2 regions of the Mesorhizobium sp. WSM4871 genome follow, and region 2 is predicted to be linked to the other one. Evidence: predicted binding sites of a transcription regulator. Region 2 holds the regulator's gene; the other holds the start of a gene.
The links. The regulator HrcA, encoded in region 2, represses chaperone genes, less so after heat shock. The targets are predictions, from matches to a motif close to GTTAGCACTCNCNNNNNGNGAGTGCTAAC.
Positions count from the first base shown of each region.

Region 1 (8,555 bases), on a different contig from region 2:
GCCGGGTGCGCCGGTCGTCTACGGCTCCTTCTCCTCCAATGTCGACATGAAGTCGGGTGCGCCGGCCTTCGGCACGCCGGAGCATGTCAAGGCAACGCTCGGCGCCGGCCAGCTTGCCCGCTTCACCGGCCTTCCCTGGCGGTCCGGCGGCGGCAGCGCCGCCAACATCTCGGACGCGCAGGCGGCCCACGAAACGCAGTTCGCTTTGTGGGGTTCGGTGCTTGCCGGCGCCACCGTCTGCATCCATGCCGCCGGCTGGCTCGAAGGCGGCCTGAGCGTATCCTTCGAGAAGTTGATCACGGATATCGAGGCGTTGCAGACCATCGCCGAACTCTGCGTGGCGACGCCCGGCGACGAGGCCGCGATCGGCTTCGAGGCGATCGCCGAAGTGCAGCCCGGCGGGCATTTCTTCTCGGCCGGACACACTATGGCACGCTACCGCACCGCCTTCTACGAGCCGCTGGTCGCCGACTGGTCGAATTTCGGCAACTGGACGCAGGCCGGGTCAAAGACGGCGACCGAGCGCGCCACCGGCGTCTGGAAGCGCACGCTGGCCGACTTCCGGCCGCCGGCTTCGGCCGCCGCCACAGCAGGCACTCTCGACAACTTCATCGCCCGGCGCACCGAAGAGGGCGGCGCAGCGCCGGTCTCGTGATGTAGTTAAGCAAGCGCGTCACATGGGGCGCTTGTCGCCGATCTTTTGCGGATCACGGCCTACCGTGCCGGCGTCAGTTTTCCTGTGCTTGTCGGCGGCAAGCCTGCGAATGCGATCGAAGCGGCTTTCCTTAGTCGATTTGGTTGCCGGCACTGCATCTGGCTTCGGTACGAACGTGATCATCTGTCGATCTCCCTGTCGTAGCTGACGGATGGAAGTCTTCCTGACTGGCGGAAATCCCTGGCGCGCCGGGAAATGCCCCGGCGGCCATTGTTCTGGCTCGGCCCGCTCGGCCTTGTCCGAATGGGCGTTTTCAGGCGACGGTCAGTAGCCGCCCATGCCGCCAGCGGCCGAAGCCGCGGCGTCCTTGGCCGGGATGTCGGTGATCATCGCTTCCGCAGTGATCAGCAATGCCGCGATCGAACCAGCATCCTGCAGTGCTGTCCGCACCACCTTTGCCGGGTCGACGATGCCGGCCTTGATCATGTCGACATAGGTTTCGTTCTGGGCGTCGAAGCCCTGGTTGTGATCCTTGCTGTCGGTAAGCCTTCCGACGACGATCGAACCCTCAACGCCGGAGTTCTCGGCGATTTGGCGGATCGGCGCTTCGAGTGCTCTCGACACGATCGAAATGCCTGCCGTCACATCGGCATTGGCTCCGGTCAGCCCTTTCAGCACCGCCTTGGCGCGCAGCAAGGCGACGCCGCCGCCCGGAACGATGCCCTCTTCGACTGCGGCGCGCGTGGCATTCAGCGCGTCGTCGATGCGGTCCTTCTTTTCCTTGACTTCAGACTCGGTGGCGCCGCCGACGCGAATGACCGCGACGCCGCCGGCGAGCTTCGCCAGCCGCTCCTGCAACTTCTCCTTGTCGTAGTCGGAGGTGGTCTCCTCGATCTGCCCCTTGATCTGTGTGACGCGCGCCTGGACGGTTGCCTTCTCGCCGGCGCCGTCGATGATCGTGGTCGTGTCTTTTTCGATCAGCACGCGCTTGGCGCGGCCGAGCATGTCGAGGGTGATGTTTTCCAGCTTGATGCCGAGGTCCTCGGAAATCATCTGGCCGGCGGTAAGCACGGCGATGTCTTCCAGCATGGCCTTGCGGCGGTCACCGAAGCCCGGCGCCTTGACGGCCGCGACCTTGAGGCCGCCGCGCAATTTATTGACGACCAGCGTCGCCAGCGCTTCGCCTTCGACGTCCTCGGAGATGATCACCAGCGGCTTGCCGCTTTGCACCACGGCTTCGAGGATCGGCAGCATCGCCTGCAGATTGCCGAGCTTCTTTTCATGGATGAGGACATAAGGGTCCTCCAGCTCGACGCGCATCTTCTCGGCATTGGTGACGAAATAGGGCGAGAGATAACCGCGGTCGAACTGCATGCCCTTGACGACGTCGAGTTCGGTGTCAGCGGTCTTGGCTTCCTCGACGGTGATGACGCCGTCATTGCCGACCTTGTCCATCGCCTTGGCGATCATGGCGCCGACGGTGACGTCGCCATTGGCGGCAATGGTGCCAACCTGCGCGATTTCATCGGAGGATTTGACCTTCTTCGCGCGCGCCTGGATCTCCTTGACAACCGCGGCGACGGCAAGGTCGATGCCGCGCTTGAGGTCCATCGGGTTCATGCCGGCGGCAACGAATTTGGCGCCCTCGCGCAGGATCGAAGCGGCCAGCACTGTGGCGGTGGTGGTGCCGTCGCCTGCAAGGTCGTTGGTCTTCGAGGCCACTTCGCGCACCATCTGGGCGCCCATGTTCTCGAACTTGTCCGAAAGCTCGATTTCCTTGGCCACGGTCACCCCGTCCTTGGTGATGCGCGGCGCGCCATAGGCCTTGTCGATGATGACATTGCGGCCCTTGGGGCCGAGCGTCACCTTGACGGCGTTGTTGAGGATCTCGACGCCGCGCAGCATGCGGTCACGCGCGTCGGTGGAAAATTTGATTTCCTTGGCAGACATGATTTTTCATCCCGTTCGTTGGTGGAATCGGCCGCTTCGTTTGGGCAATCGGCTGGTCGCTTAAGGCATCGAAAGCTGTTGGCGGTTCCGCCCGATCAGGCGGCCTTCTTGGTAGCGATGGTCTTGTCGATGATGCCCATGATGTCGGCCTCCTTCATGATCAGAAGGTCCTCGCCGTCTATTTTGACCTCGGTTCCCGACCATTTGCCGAATAGGATGAGGTCGCCGGCCTTGACGTCGAGCGCGATCAGCGCGCCGCTTTCGTCACGAGCGCCCGGACCGACGGCGATCACTTCGCCTTCCTGCGGCTTTTCCTTGGCATTGTCGGGAATGATGATGCCGCCCTTGGATTTGGTGTCGCTTTCGGCGCGCCGAATGACGACGCGATCGTGGAGTGGTCGGAATTTCATGGGAACTCTTTCTGGGACCGGCTTAGGCGGCCGCCCCCTTCTATAGGCCCGTTGGCACTCGATTGATAGGAGTGCCAAAAAATATTCCCGGGACTTTGGGAAATATTAAGAAGTATTATTCTGCTTTTTCATCTTAACGTCGGCGATAAATCAAAAATAACCCCGAAATTGAATTTTTCATTGCCCGTCCCTATCTTAGATGAGAAACTCACGTTCATGATCTCGACCAAAAGGAGATTTTATCGATGGCGGAATCTGGCCAGAATATCATGGAGAAAGCCGAAGCGCGCTTCATGGAGAAGCAGAAGAAAACTGCGGAGCGAAACCAGGCGACGGCCGAATATGTTTCCGAGGCAAAGGCCAGGGTCATCAAGACGGCAAGGCTGCGGGCGCTGCGGCTGGCCAAGGAAGAGGCCGACCGTGCCGCGGAGGCCCTGAACCCGACGCCGAAGAAAAAGCGGGCAGCAAAGAAGGCTTCCACGCCGGAGGTAAAATCATGAGCCTGACGTTCCCCAATCGCAGCCGCAGTTATGATGAGGCGGGCAAGCGTATCCGCTTCGTCGGCCATGACGGCATGTTCCAGATATCCTTCTCTGTCGCCGCCGAGGCCATGTCGAAGATGCAGCCGGGAACGGCCGCCGACGAAGCCGGCTATCTCGCTGCCTTCGACACGGCGTCCAGTTCGATCCATGATGTAGCTAGGAACGCCTATGCGCGCACCCGTAAGAGCATCTATGTGCTGACCGCAGCCGATTTTCGCTAAATCCCGAATGTCCTCGCGTTCGGGGCCGACGCGCCAGATCCATCCCAAGCGAACATGTACCGGCCGAGATCGGCGACCGCATCAGGGCTTGCGGTCCGCCTTTGCCCGCCGCCTGACGTCCCGGCTGTTCAGCCGATCGACCATCGCGTCCGCATCGCGCGTGTTCATGCCGACCATGACCTGATGTTTGAACTCGACCGGCTGGCCAGTGAAGACGTCAAAGATGGTCCAGCTGTCGGGCTGCTCCATACGTAATGCATAACGGTTTGCCATTCTGACGCCCTTTGACTGCCGCACCCTGCCGACAGATGTCGATGCCGTCAGGTCTGCATGACGAAGAACACTGCCGCCAGAACGGCGACTGTCCAGATTACCACGGACAGTTTCAAGGCCATGCCTCCGTGCAGGGATAGAAACGCCCGCATGCCTGCCAGCATGCCGTTCATGCTCTTCGCCACGGTCGGTCTCGCTGAAATCGGAACCGATGGCTTGATCCCAAGCTTTCCAAAAACAGGCAGCAGCGATGGTTCGCGCACGAAAACGACCTCGAATGTCTGGAGAAACCAGGGACTTCCATAGCACGCTTCTTCAAACTCCTTGCATGCCAAATAAAAACTGGAGGGCCACTGCAAAAGCGTCCCTGGCGGGCTGAAGGCGGCCATATGATGGTCGGACGATCTGGCGCGGGAAGCTCAACGCGGTTAGGTTGGAAGCAGGAAGCGTCGCGGGCGCAAAGCCTGTCAAAGCGCGACGGGCGAGGGGATGACAGATGACGGCGCCCGGCGATTTGCAGCAGGCCCTGTTCCAGAGATTGAAAAGCGACGCATCGCTATCGGCGCTGCTGGGCGGCGCCGGCCTTGTCGAGCAGGCGACCGACAACGTCGCCTTTCCCTACGTGACTTGCGGCCATACCAGCGCTTTTGACTGGGACACTGGCGCCGACAACGACGCCGATCAGCTTGTCACGCTGCACGTCTGGTCGAAAGCCCATGGCGAAGCCGAAACCCGCAACATCATGGACAGGATCGAGGCGCGCCTTGCGAACGCTGCGCTGGCCATTGGCCCGCACGGCCAAACACGGCTGTCACTGGAATTCGCGGAAGCCCGCTTTGACGAGGATCTGGCGGTCCATCATGGACTGCTGCGCTTTCGCGCCATCACCCAGGAAAACGCCTGAGGCACTTTCAATATCGGTGAAACGGAGTCTAGACTGCCCTTTCGCTGACTTCACCGGGTTGGGCGGTGAAATCTCAGATTTGATTGTCTCGCGTTTCAGGGGGTTGCGAGCATGGTTTTTTGGGCGTTCACTGTTCATTTCACGTTCAGCACCGATGCGTTACAACGCCGACCATGAAAACGCTTCGCTCCAATCTCAAAACCGCGATACTGGCGCTTGCTGCGGCCGGTCTGTTCGCGTCGCAGGCGACGGCGCTGCCGGTCGCCGTGCCCGAGCAGGCTTCCCCGATCATCCTCGCCGCCTCCGACTGCTACGCGATCGGCCAGCAGGTTGCGCAGCAGAACGGCGGCACGCTGGCCAAGGCCTCGCAGTCGACGCGCGGTGGCCAGGCGGTCTGCGTCATCGTCGTGCTGGTCCCGGGCAAGGACGGGCAGCGTCCGCGCCGCTCCGAAATCGTGGTTCCGCTGAACTGACCCAATCTTCCATTCTAAGGCCTCCGTTTCCCAGGCCGCTGGAATCGGCCTATATCTGACACCCGCAACAGGCCAACGCTTCAACAGGTAACGATCCCCGCATGCGCGTACTCGTCGTCGAAGATGACAAGGATCTCAACCGGCAGATTTCGGACGCGTTGGCTGATGCCGGCTATGTCGTCGACAAGGCTTTCGACGGCGAGGAGGGGCATTTTCTCGGCGACACCGAGCCTTATGACGCGGTCGTTCTCGACATCGGCCTGCCCCAGATGGACGGCATCAGCGTGGTCGAGCGCTGGCGCCGCGGCGGCCGCAAGATGCCGGTCCTTATCCTGACGGCGCGCGACCGCTGGAGCGACAAGGTGTCCGGCATCGACGCCGGCGCCGACGATTATGTCACCAAGCCATTCCACATCGAGGAGGTGCTGGCCAGGGTCCGTGCCTTGATCCGTCGCGCGGCCGGCCATGCGTCGTCGGAATTGACCTGCGGGCCGCTGCGTCTCGACACCAAGGCGTCCAAGGCCGACGTCAACGGCGTGCCGCTGAAGCTGACGTCGCACGAATTCCGCCTGCTTGCCTATCTGATGCATCATATGGGCGAGGTCGTGTCCCGCACCGAGCTGGTCGAACATCTCTATGATCAGGATTTCGACCGCGATTCCAACACAATCGAGGTCTTTGTCGGGCGGCTTCGCAAGAAGATGGGCATCGACATGATCGAAACCGTTCGCGGCATGGGCTACCGCATGCGTGAGCCGGAGGCGTAAGGCGGAACCGCTGCCTACCCAGCAAACCATAAGGTCGCCGCTTTCGCTGCGGTTCTGGCCGCGATCGCTGGCGTTCCGGGTGATCGCCTTTTCCACGATCTGGGCGATCCTCACCCTGATCGTCATCTTCACCCTCATCACCACGCTCTACCGCCAGGCGAGCGAGCGTGGCTTCGACAGCCTGCTTTCGGCGCATCTGTTCAACCTGATCGGTTCCGTCGGCGTGTCCGAAGGCGGTTCGCTGACCGGCGCCCCGGACCTTGGCGATCTGCGATTCTCGGAGCCGAATTCGGGCTGGTACTGGTCGGTGGAGCCTGCATCGGAAGGCGTGCACGGTGATCTTCATTCATCCTCGATGACCAAGACGATCCCGTCGCCGAGCGTCGCCGAGGTCCCTTTCAATTCCAGCTTCCAGCGCAGCTATGCCACGGAAGGCATCGATGGCGAGGAGCTGGAAGTGTTCGAGAGCGAGTTCGTCCTCGACGCAAAAAACCGCGCCGCGCGCTTCCGCGTCATGGGCAACCAGACTGAGCTCGATCAGGAGATTGCCAGCTTCCAGCGCCGCCTGCTGACCTATCTTTCCCTGTTCGGCGTCGGCATGATCGCCATCAACGCGATCGCCATCCTGCTCGGCCTGCAGCCCTTGCGCCGGGTCCGCAACGCGCTTGCCATGGTGCGCGAGGGCACGGCGCAAAGGCTCGACGGCCACTTCCCGGCCGAGATCGAACCGCTTGCCAACGAGACCAACGCGCTCATCGAAAACAACAAGCGCATCGTCGAGCGTTCGCGCACGCAGGTCGGCAACCTCGCCCATTCGCTGAAGACGCCGCTGGCGGTGCTCATCAACGAGGGGCGGGCGCTTGGCGGCGCCAAGGGTCAGCTCATCGCCGAGCAGGCCGCTTCCATGCAGAAGCAGGTCGACCACTATTTGCAGCGTGCCCGCGTTGCCGCGCAACGCGACAGCGTCGTCTATCGCACGCCGGTGGCGCCGCTGGTCCAGCGCATGGTGCGTGTGCTGCAAAAACTCAACCCTGAGACCGATCTCTCGCTTTCATTGCCGGCAACCGATATTATCTTTGCCGGCGAACGTGAGGATCTGGAGGAATTGCTCGGCAATCTTCTCGACAATGCGATGAAATGGGCAAAAGGCGCCGTCGCCGTGTCGGTTTCGCCAATCTCGGGCAAGGGTGGCGCCGGCAAGGAAGGTCTTGCCAATCTATTCGAGATCAGCATCGAGGATGACGGCCCGGGCATTCCCGAGGACAAGGCGCGCGAGGTGCTGAAGCGCGGGCGGCGTCTCGACGAGACAAAGCCGGGGACAGGGCTCGGGCTTGCCATTGTCGCCGACCTGGTCAACGAATATGGAGGTGCTCTGGCGCTGGAACGGTCTGGCATGGGCGGGTTGAAGGCGGTGGTTCGATTGCGGAGCCTTCAATAATGGTCGACGTCGATGGGCGATGCATGCCATGGCGGCGTGTCGATTGATCCCGAGATCGCGAACGATGGCCAAATTTCCGACAAACATCAACACTATGGCCACGCCGACCTCCCGAAGGCGCGACCCAGCTCTAACTCGAGAAAACCGGTTGTTGGCATGAAGATTCGCGTCGCGCTCGTTTCCGCACTGCTCGCCGTTTCCGGCTGCACCACATTGGGCAAGGGCCCGGGCGTCACGGTTGCGCCGCAGCCGGCCTCACTGCCGCCAGGCGGCGGCAAGGTGACGACGACGATCATTTCCGCCATGGGGGGCGGCCTCGTCGGCGGATCGATCGGCTCGGGGCTCGGCGATGCGGACAAGCGCAAGGCGCTGGAAGCCGAATACAAGGCGCTCGAATATACCGCGAGCGGCCAGAAGGTGACATGGAAAGGCGACAGTTCGGGCCGCTCGGGCGAGGTGGTCGCTGCTCAGCCCTATCGCGTCGGTTCGCAGGATTGCCGGCAATACACCCATACGGTGTTTACCGGCACCGTCGGGGCCACCGCGCGGGGCACCGCCTGCCGCAACGCCGATGGCAGTTGGACACCGCTGACCTGAGCTCAATTGTTCCGATCGGCCGCTTCGGTTGATATCGATCAAGGACATGCGGCGCTCCGGTCGTCAAAGCGTCGCAGTGCGCCTGTGTTGGCAGCACAAGGCTCTGCCGCTATTGGAAGAACCATGCTTTTCTGGGTCATAGCCGCCATTCTCACGCTGGGCGCAAGCCTGGCGGTGCTGCTGCCGCTGGCCGGCGGCTCGAAGGGCGCGTCCGCCGCCGGCGACCATGACCTTGAAGTCTATCGCGACCAACTGTCCGAACTCGACCGCGACGCGGCGCGCGGCCTGATCCAGCCGGCCGAGGCCGAGGAGGCGCGCGCCGAAA
Region 1 covers NZ_JBVVPU010000006.1:336,510-345,064, forward strand. The annotation lists gene AC0L2H_RS15320 (trimethylamine methyltransferase family protein) at 1-655, shown strand, start outside; gene AC0L2H_RS15325 (hypothetical protein) at 674-838, opposite strand; gene groL (chaperonin GroEL) at 980-2,605, opposite strand; gene AC0L2H_RS15335 (co-chaperone GroES) at 2,701-3,015, opposite strand; gene AC0L2H_RS15340 (hypothetical protein) at 3,261-3,515, shown strand; gene AC0L2H_RS15345 (DUF1488 family protein) at 3,512-3,778, shown strand; gene AC0L2H_RS15350 (hypothetical protein) at 3,860-4,051, opposite strand; gene AC0L2H_RS15355 (hypothetical protein) at 4,099-4,440, opposite strand; gene AC0L2H_RS15360 (DUF3168 domain-containing protein) at 4,548-4,955, shown strand; gene AC0L2H_RS15365 (hypothetical protein) at 5,129-5,428, shown strand; gene AC0L2H_RS15370 (response regulator transcription factor) at 5,530-6,195, shown strand; gene AC0L2H_RS15375 (ATP-binding protein) at 6,179-7,633, shown strand; gene AC0L2H_RS15380 (hypothetical protein) at 7,790-8,230, shown strand; gene ccmI (c-type cytochrome biogenesis protein CcmI) at 8,354-8,555, shown strand, end outside.
Region 1: AC0L2H_RS15335 (co-chaperone GroES) is a predicted target of HrcA. The motif match lies at 3,066-3,094, and genes of this name have one in related genera.

Region 2 (8,555 bases):
CAGCCTTGTCGCACAAAGGTGGGCTGGCGTGAATTCGCTGACGGCCGGATTCGATTGCACCAGCGGTGCAAACCGCCGGTCAGGACCGGTGGGCGTCGTAAGTCACGCGCCAGATGGTGCCGTTGCCGTCCTCGGTGACGATCAACGCGCCGTCTTTGGCCACCGCGACACCGACCGGGCGGCCCCAGACTTCGTCGTCGGAGACAACGAAGCCGGTCATGAAATCCTCATACTCGCCGGTCGGCTTGCCATCCCTGAACTTCAGCCGGACGACCTTGTAGCCGGTCCTGACGCCGCGGTTCCACGAACCGTGCAAGGCTACGAAAGCATCCCCCTCATAGTCGGATGGGAAGCCCTTGCCGTCATAAAAGACGATGTTGAGCGGCGCCGAATGCGCCTGCATCAGCACGTCGGGAACGATGGTTTTGTCGGCAAGGTCGGGCCGCTCGCCCTTGCGGCGCGGATCCTCGTTGTTGCCGATATAGTACCAGGGCCAGCCGTAGAAGCCGCCTTCCCGGACGGTCGTTGCAAATTCGAACGGCACATTGTCGCCCAGCGAGTCGCGCTCGTTGACGACGCACCACAAGGCGCCCGTCGCCGGCTGGATGGTCATGCCCGCGCAGTTGCGCAGGCCGGTGGCCACGACCCGCCTGTTCTTGCCGTCCGGATCGAAGGCCAGCACATCGGCGCGGCCATCCTCCATGCCCCAGGCCGCGCCCAGCGGCTTCGACTTCACCCAGGCGTCGAGGCCGCCTTCCGGTTCCTTCCCCATGCCCTCCTCGCCCACATTCGAGTAGGAGCCGACCGAGAAATAGAGCGTCTTGCCGTCCTGCGAGAAGGCAATGTCGCGGGTCCAATGGCTCTTCCTGGGAATGTTATCGACGATGGTCTCCGGGTCACCCCGGGCTTTCAGGTCACCATTGCGATAGGCAAAGCGCACGACGCCGTTGCTGTTGGCGATATAGACCCACTGCGGATTGTCGCCCGGGGGATAAAAGGCAATGCCATAGGGCCGGGTGAGATTATTGGCGAAGATCGCCGTCTCGGCGGGTCGCGCGCTGCCTTCGGCGAGGCGATAGAGGCGTATCTGGTTGTCATTGCTGTTGGCCACGAACAGGTCGCCGTTCGGGGCAACGCGGACAACACGCGGATTGATGATGCCGGAGGCGATCATTTCCGCCGAAAAGCCCGGCGGCAGGATCGGCTTGGCTTCTTCAGGCCGCTGCGCCACGCCGGGGCTGTTCGAGGCGGATTCGGTAATGAATGGCGCCTGCAGATCCTCAGGCCGGATCAGGCGGCGCACCCCCGGCCGGTCGGCGTGCCAGTCGCCGAAGGCAGCTTCGCCCTTCAGCAGCGGCTCAGCCGCCTGCTGAGCAAAAGCGGCTGTCGCGACAAGCAGGACGGCGCCCAAAAGACCGGCAAATCGGATCATCCTGCCTCCAGCGTCAACTTCCCTTCATGCATGTCGTCATCGCAGAACCGCCGCACACTTTGCGCGACATGCAACTTTTGCGCGACATGCATTAGAACGAGGAACGGGCAGAAGCCGTTCCGCGCTTGACCCTTGCCTCACATCCCCGCGGCGTAAAAATCATCGTCAAGGCGCTTTTCCAGCGTGACGAGGTCATCCGGCAATGGCAGGCCCATGGCGCGCATTTCCCTCAGCTTTTCGCGCAGCTGCTCCTGGATCTCATGCTGGTCCTCGGGCTGATTGACCATTTCTTCCAGCAACAGGCTGATCTGGGCCTTGAATGATTCCAGCGCCATTGTTCTTCTCCTTACCGCAGCATCCGGGAAATAAGCTGGGCCGTATAGTCGACCATCGGTACTATGCGCGCATAGTTCAGCCGGGTCGGGCCGATCACGCCAAGCGCACCGATGACGCGAGCGTCCTTGTCGCGATAGGGCGCCACCACCAGCGACGAGCCCGACAGCGAAAACAGCTTGTTTTCCGAGCCGATGAAGATGCGAACGCCCGGCCCGTCCTCGGCGAGGTCTAGCAGCTGGATCAGCCCGTCCTGCGTTTCCAGGTCCTCGAACAGATGCCTGAGCAGTTCGATGTCGGCCTGGGCGGTGACGTTTTCCAGGAGATTGGCGCGGCCGCGCACGATGAGCCGCGCCGGCAGGCCGCTTTCGGCGCCGGCCCAAACCGCCAGGCCCTTCTCGACCAAATCCTGCGACAACGTGTCGAGGGCGGCTCTCGTCTCTTCCTTGATGCGGGCGATCTCGATGCGTGCCTCGGCCAGCGTGCGGCCGCGGATATGGGCGTTGAGGAAGTTCGACGCCTCATGCAATTGCGAGACGGTGATGCCGGCGGGCAGGTCGACGACGCGATTTTCGACGTCGCCGTTCTGCGAGACCAGCACGGCCAGCGCCTTGGTCGGCTCGAGCTGGATGAATTCGATATGTTTCAGCGCCACTTCGTTCTTGGCGGCGAGCACCAGGCCGGCGCCGCGCGACATGCCGGACAGCATCTGGCTGGCTTCGGTGAGCATATGCTCCAGCGTCGCGCCCGAGCCGGAAGCCCGCACCTGCGCCTCGATGATGCGGCGCTCCTCGTCGGAAAGGTCGCCAAGCTCCATGAAGGCGTCGACGAAGAAGCGCAGGCCGGCCTGCGTCGGCAACCGGCCGGCCGAGATATGCGGCGCGTAAATCAGTCCGAGATGCTCGAGGTCGCTCATCACGTTGCGGATGGTGGCCGGCGACAGTGACGACGGCAGGATCCGCGACAGGCTGCGCGAGCCAACCGGTTCGCCGTCCCTGAGATAGGAATCGACAATGCGCCGGAAAATATCGCGCGAGCGCATATCAAGCGATTGGAGTGCTGGCGACTGAAGCACGGGAGACTGGGACGCGGGATCGACTGCCTTGGTCATTCGGGCCAAAAACCTCCGATATCAAGGATATAGAGTTCGGCGGTGTCAGCGCAACCCGGTTGCTTCAGCGAGACCCGGTCCATTTTCCTTTGCGCCCTGCGCGCCGTGCGGTTACAAGCCGGCCACGATTCCAGAAATAACAAGAAAGAAGCCCCGAATGCGCCCTTCCAAACGCCAACCCGACGAAATGCGCGCGATCTCCTTCGAGCGCGGCGTTTCCAAGCATGCGGAAGGCTCATGCCTGGTGAAATTCGGCGACACGCATGTTTTGTGCACGGCCAGCCTTGAGGAGAAGGTGCCGGGCTGGATGCGCAATTCCGGCAAGGGCTGGGTGACGGCCGAGTATGGCATGCTGCCGCGTTCGACCGGCGAGCGCATGCGCCGCGAGGCCTCCGCCGGCAAGCAGGGCGGGCGCACGCTGGAAATCCAGCGGCTGATCGGCCGTTCGCTGCGCGCCGTGGTCGATCTGCAGGCGCTGGGCGAGCAGCAGATCACCGTCGACTGCGACGTGATCCAGGCCGATGGCGGCACGCGCACCGCCTCGATAACCGGCGGTTGGGTGGCGCTGTACGACTGCCTGCGCTGGATGGAAGCTCGACAGATGGCCAGCGTCGCCAAGGTGCTGAAGGACCATGTCGCGGCGATCTCCTGCGGCATTCATGACGGCCAGCCGGTGATCGACCTCGATTATATCGAGGATTCCTCGGCCGGCACCGACGCCAATTTCGTCATGACCGGCAAGGGCGGCATCGTCGAGATCCAGGGCACGGCCGAGGGCGAGCCTTTCTCGGAAGAGCAGTTCGCGGCGCTGATGGGCCTGGCCAAGAAAGGCATCCAGCGTCTGGTCAGCTTGCAGCAGATGGCCGTGGTGTAGGCTTTCAATGCCGAGCCTGGACACCCCCCTCTGGCCTGCCGGCCATCTTCCCCGCAAGGGGGGAGATCGGGTGTCATCGCGGCTTTCGCCAATCTCCAACGTTGCAAAGCGGGCGCTAGCCTCGAAGCCGCTGATCTCCCCCCTTGCGGGGAAGATGGCTGGCAGGCCAGAGGGGGGTGCCTCGTGACGCCCTCTGCAATCCTGGAATCTGCCCTCTACGTCACCGACCTTGCCGACGCCGAATCCTTCTATCGCGATGTGCTCGGCCTCGATCTGCTGGGCAAGATCGACGGCCGCCATCTCTTCTTCCGCTGCGGATCCGGTGTGCTGCTGATCTTCAATGCCGAGGCGACGAAAGTGCCGCCGGCGCCCGACGCCAGGCTGAAAGTGCCGCCGCACGGCACGGTCGGTGAAGGCCACCTCTGCTTTGCCGCAAGCGCGGACGAGATCGTGCGCTGGAAGGCACATCTGGAGCGCAAGAAAATCGCCATCGAAAGCGAGTTCGAATGGCCGCAAGGCGGGCGCTCCATCTATATTCGCGATCCCTCCGGCAATTCGATCGAATTCGCCGAACCGAGAATCTGGGGCATCTGATGCATGCGCTGAACGGACAGAAAATCGTCGTCGCCAGCCACAATGAAGGCAAGCTGCGCGAATTCGCCGACCTGATGGCGCCCTTCGGTTTCGAAGCGAAGTCGGCAAAGGAGTTTGGCCTGCCGGAACCGGACGAGACCGGCACCACCTTTGAGGAGAACGCCTATATCAAGGCTTTTGCCGCCGCCCAGGCGACCGGCCTGCCAGCCTTGTCGGACGATTCCGGCCTGTGCGTCGACGCGCTTGACGGCGCGCCCGGCGTCTACACCGCCAATTGGGCCGAAACCCCGGATGGTTCGCGCGACTTCGGCATGGCCATGCAGCGCACCGAGGTGGCGCTGCAGGACGTCGGCGCGGTCGACCCGGCACAGCGCAAGGGCCGCTTCGTCGCCGTCATCTGCCTGGCCTTCCCCGATGGTGCGGCCGAATATTTCCGGGGCGAGGTCGAGGGCACGCTGGTGTGGCCGCCGCGCGGCGAGCTTGGCTTCGGCTACGACCCGGTGTTCTTGCCGAACGGTTTTGAGAAGACCTTCGGCGAGATGAGCGCCGCGGAAAAACATGGCTGGAAGCCCGGCCAGCCGGAGGCGCTTTCGCACCGTGCCCGCGCCTTCCAGAAATTCGCGCAAGCCCGGCTTGGTTCGGCATGACCATGCTGCTCGACCGCAGCCCCGGCTTCGGCGTCTACGTCCACTGGCCGTTCTGCGCGGCCAAGTGCCCTTATTGCGACTTCAACAGCCATGTCCGCCACCAGCCGGTCGACCAGGAGCGTTTCGCACGCGCCTTCGAGACCGAGTTGGCGACAATGCGCGCCCGCACCGGGCCGCGCGAGGTGACCAGCATCTTTCTCGGCGGCGGCACGCCATCGCTGATGAAGCCGCAAACCGTGGCGACGGTGCTGGACGCGGTGGCGAGGCACTGGACGGTGCCCGACGGCATAGAGGTGACGCTGGAAGCCAACCCTTCATCGGTCGAAGCCGAGCGCTTTCGCGGCTATCGCGCGGCGGGCGTCAATCGGGTGTCGCTCGGCGTGCAGGCGCTGAACGACAAGGATTTGCGCTTCCTTGGCCGCTTGCACAATGTCGAGGAAGCGCTGCATGCGATCGGGCTGGCCAGAGAGATATTCCCGCGCCTCTCCTTCGACCTGATCTACGCGCGGCCCGGCCAGACGCCAGAGGCCTGGCAGGCCGAGCTCGAGCAGGCGATCGGCCATGCAGCCGACCATCTGTCGCTCTACCAGCTGACCATCGAGGAAGGCACGCCGTTCCACGCACTGCATGCGGCGAAGAAATTCACCATTCCCGACAATGACCACGCCGCCGACCTCTATGCGTTGACGCAGGAGATCACTTCGGCGCACAGCCTGCCGGCCTACGAGATTTCCAATCACGCCAGGCCAGGCGCGGAAAGCCGGCACAATCTGACCTATTGGCGCTATGGCGAATATGTCGGCGTCGGTCCCGGCGCGCATGGCCGCTTCGTCGAGAACGGCCGCCGCACCGTCACGATCGCGGAGAGAATGCCGGAGACCTGGGCCAATCTGGTCGAGGCCAAGGGCCATGGCGTCACCGGCGGCGAGACCCTGACGCGTTCGGAAGAGGCCGACGAGTTCCTGCTGATGGGGCTGCGGCTCGCCGAGGGCATCGATCTCACCCGCTACGAGGCGTTTTCCGGTCGCGGCCTGTCGAGCGCAAGACTGTCTATGCTGCAGGGCGAAGGACTGGTGGCGCCGATCGGCAATTCCCGCCTGCGCGCCACGCCGGCCGGCATGATCGTGCTCGACGCCGTGGTGGCGGATCTGGCGCGGTAAGCAAGCAGGCCACGCTCCTCGCCGAGGCTCATCGCCCCTTCGTCATCCTTGGGCGGAGCGACGCGAAGCGGAGCGCAGACCCGAGGATCCATGCCGTGACGTGTGCGAAGAGGTCCTACGGTCCAGAACGAAGATGGGCTCTTTCTGCTGCTTGTCTTGCCATGGATTGCGACTTCTCCACCCGAAGTATTGCACATTCTGCACCGCAGCGGCGCTCACATGTCACTGCATGGATCCTTGGGTCTTCGCGACGTCGCTTCGCTCCTGCTCCGCCCAAGGATGACGAAGGTGGGGATGCCGTACCCAATCTTCGAGCCCGAGAATTGAGCTTCTGGAGACGCGGGTTTCACGGTATCTCGGTTGAGGGGCCACTTGCGAGGGCATGCCAATGAACCTGACCGTTTCCTCCTGGCAGTTGTGGGCGCTGGTGTCGGCGACCTTCGCCGCGCTGACGGCGATCTTCGCCAAGGTCGGCATCGAGACCATCAACGCGCTGAAACTCGGCAATGCGGCGCAGGCGGCGCCGATCGACAAGCTAAGCGTCGTGCTTGTGGCGGTGTTTGGCGCGATCTTTCTCGGCAAGCGACTGTCCGGCGCGAACTGGCTTGGCGTCGGACTTATCGCGGCGGGCGCGGTGCTGGTCGCCTATCGGGTGTGATGGAACGCCCTGCCGGGCGCTTTTCGTTTCAAGACGGGTGATGAAGATGTCGAAGCGATTGGGCATCGTCCGGTCAGTGCTCCGTCGTGCTGTCGGTTTCGGTCCTGGCGTCAGCCAAGAGGCGGCGCAAGAGCCGTTTGCCGGCTTCCCTGCTGTCGGCAGCGTTCGCGACTTCGGCAGGCACGCTCTTGTCCTTCAGCTGCGCAAAGCGCTTGCGGCCGGCATAATAGGGTTCGAAAACGTCCTGTATCTTCAGACTGTCCATCCTGCTCCTCCCAAGCGATCAAGGATTAATCCGTCGAGAGCGGTTTCGTTCCCTACTGTGGCGAAGGCATGGCGCGCCCTTGACATCTGCGTGGCTTTTGCAACCGGGCGCCAGCCGTGCCAAACAGGCCCAGATGCAAGCGGCTGGAGGGCAGCGGTGACCGGCGACAAACGCAGCTATGTGATCGGGCAGACCGAACTGGCGGCCCGGCCGCTTGCGCCGGCGCTCTATCTGGTGGCGACGCCGATCGGCAATCTGGCCGACATCACACTGCGGGCGCTGGAGACGCTGGCCGCCGCCGATATCGTCGCCTGCGAGGACACGCGCGTCAGCCGCGTGCTGCTCGACCGCTACGGCATTCGCCGCCGCACCACGGCCTATCACGAGCACAATGCCGGCGAGGCCGGGCCGAAGCTGATCGCGGCGCTCGAGGCCGGGCAGAGCGTGGCGTTGATCTCGGATGCCGGCACGCCGCTGATTTCCGATCCCGGCTACCGGCTGGTCGGCGAGGCGCTGGACCGCGGCATCCGCGTGGTGCCGATTCCCGGTCCGTCGGCGCCGCTTGCCGCGCTGACGGCGTCCGGCCTGCCTTCCGACGCCTTCCTGTTCGCGGGCTTCCTGCCGGTGAAAATGGGCCAACGGCTGACGCGGCTCGAGGCGCTGAAAAGCGTGCCGGCGACGCTGATCTTCTTCGAATCGCCGCGCCGGCTGGCCAAGACGCTTCTTGCCATGGTCGAGGCGCTGGGCGGCGGACGCCAAGCGGCGATCGGCCGCGAGCTGACCAAGACGTTTGAGGAAATGCGAACCGGCACCTTGCAGTCGCTCGCCGAGCACTACGCGGCGGCCGACACGCCGAAGGGCGAAATCGTCATCTGCGTTGGCCCCACTGAGGCCAAGGCCGACGAACCGGCCGATATCGACCGGCTGCTGCTTTCGCTTGCCGCCGAGATGCCGGCTTCGAAAGCGGCGGCGGAGGCGGCAAAGATGACCGGCGGCCAGAAGCAGGCGCTTTATCGGCGGCTGCTCCAGCTGAAGGACAGCAAAGAGGAAGGGGACGTCCCCGGGAAGGACGGCGATGGCTGAGCGCCCGCTCGCCAGCCGCCGACAAGCCTATCGGCGCGGCCATCGCGGCGAATGGCTGGCGTCGGCGGCGCTGATGCTGAAGGGCTATCGGATCCTGGCCCGCCGCCACCGCACGCGGTTCGGCGAGATCGACCTGATCGCGCGGCGCGGCGACCTGGTGCTGTTCGTCGAGGTCAAGGCGCGCCGCACGCTGATGGAAGCGATGGAGGCCGTTCGCTACGATTCGGAGCGCCGCATCGAAAGCGCGGCCGACCTCTGGCTGTCGCGCCAGCCGGACTATGGCAGGCTGTCGATGCGCTTCGACATGGTGGCGGTGCTGCCCTGGCGCTGGCCGGTGCATGTCGAGAATGCGTTTTACGGGCGCAATTGAGCGCTCGACCCTCCTCTTAATGGGGAGG
Region 2 covers NZ_JBVVPU010000008.1:39,324-47,878, forward strand. The annotation lists gene AC0L2H_RS17335 (PQQ-dependent sugar dehydrogenase) at 80-1,432, opposite strand; gene AC0L2H_RS17340 (hypothetical protein) at 1,570-1,767, opposite strand; gene hrcA (heat-inducible transcriptional repressor HrcA) at 1,779-2,876, opposite strand; gene rph (ribonuclease PH) at 3,034-3,750, shown strand; gene AC0L2H_RS17355 (VOC family protein) at 3,934-4,344, shown strand; gene rdgB (RdgB/HAM1 family non-canonical purine NTP pyrophosphatase) at 4,344-4,991, shown strand; gene hemW (radical SAM family heme chaperone HemW) at 4,988-6,151, shown strand; gene AC0L2H_RS17370 (EamA family transporter) at 6,540-6,809, shown strand; gene AC0L2H_RS17375 (hypothetical protein) at 6,883-7,074, opposite strand; gene rsmI (16S rRNA (cytidine(1402)-2'-O)-methyltransferase) at 7,231-8,157, shown strand; gene AC0L2H_RS17385 (YraN family protein) at 8,150-8,527, shown strand.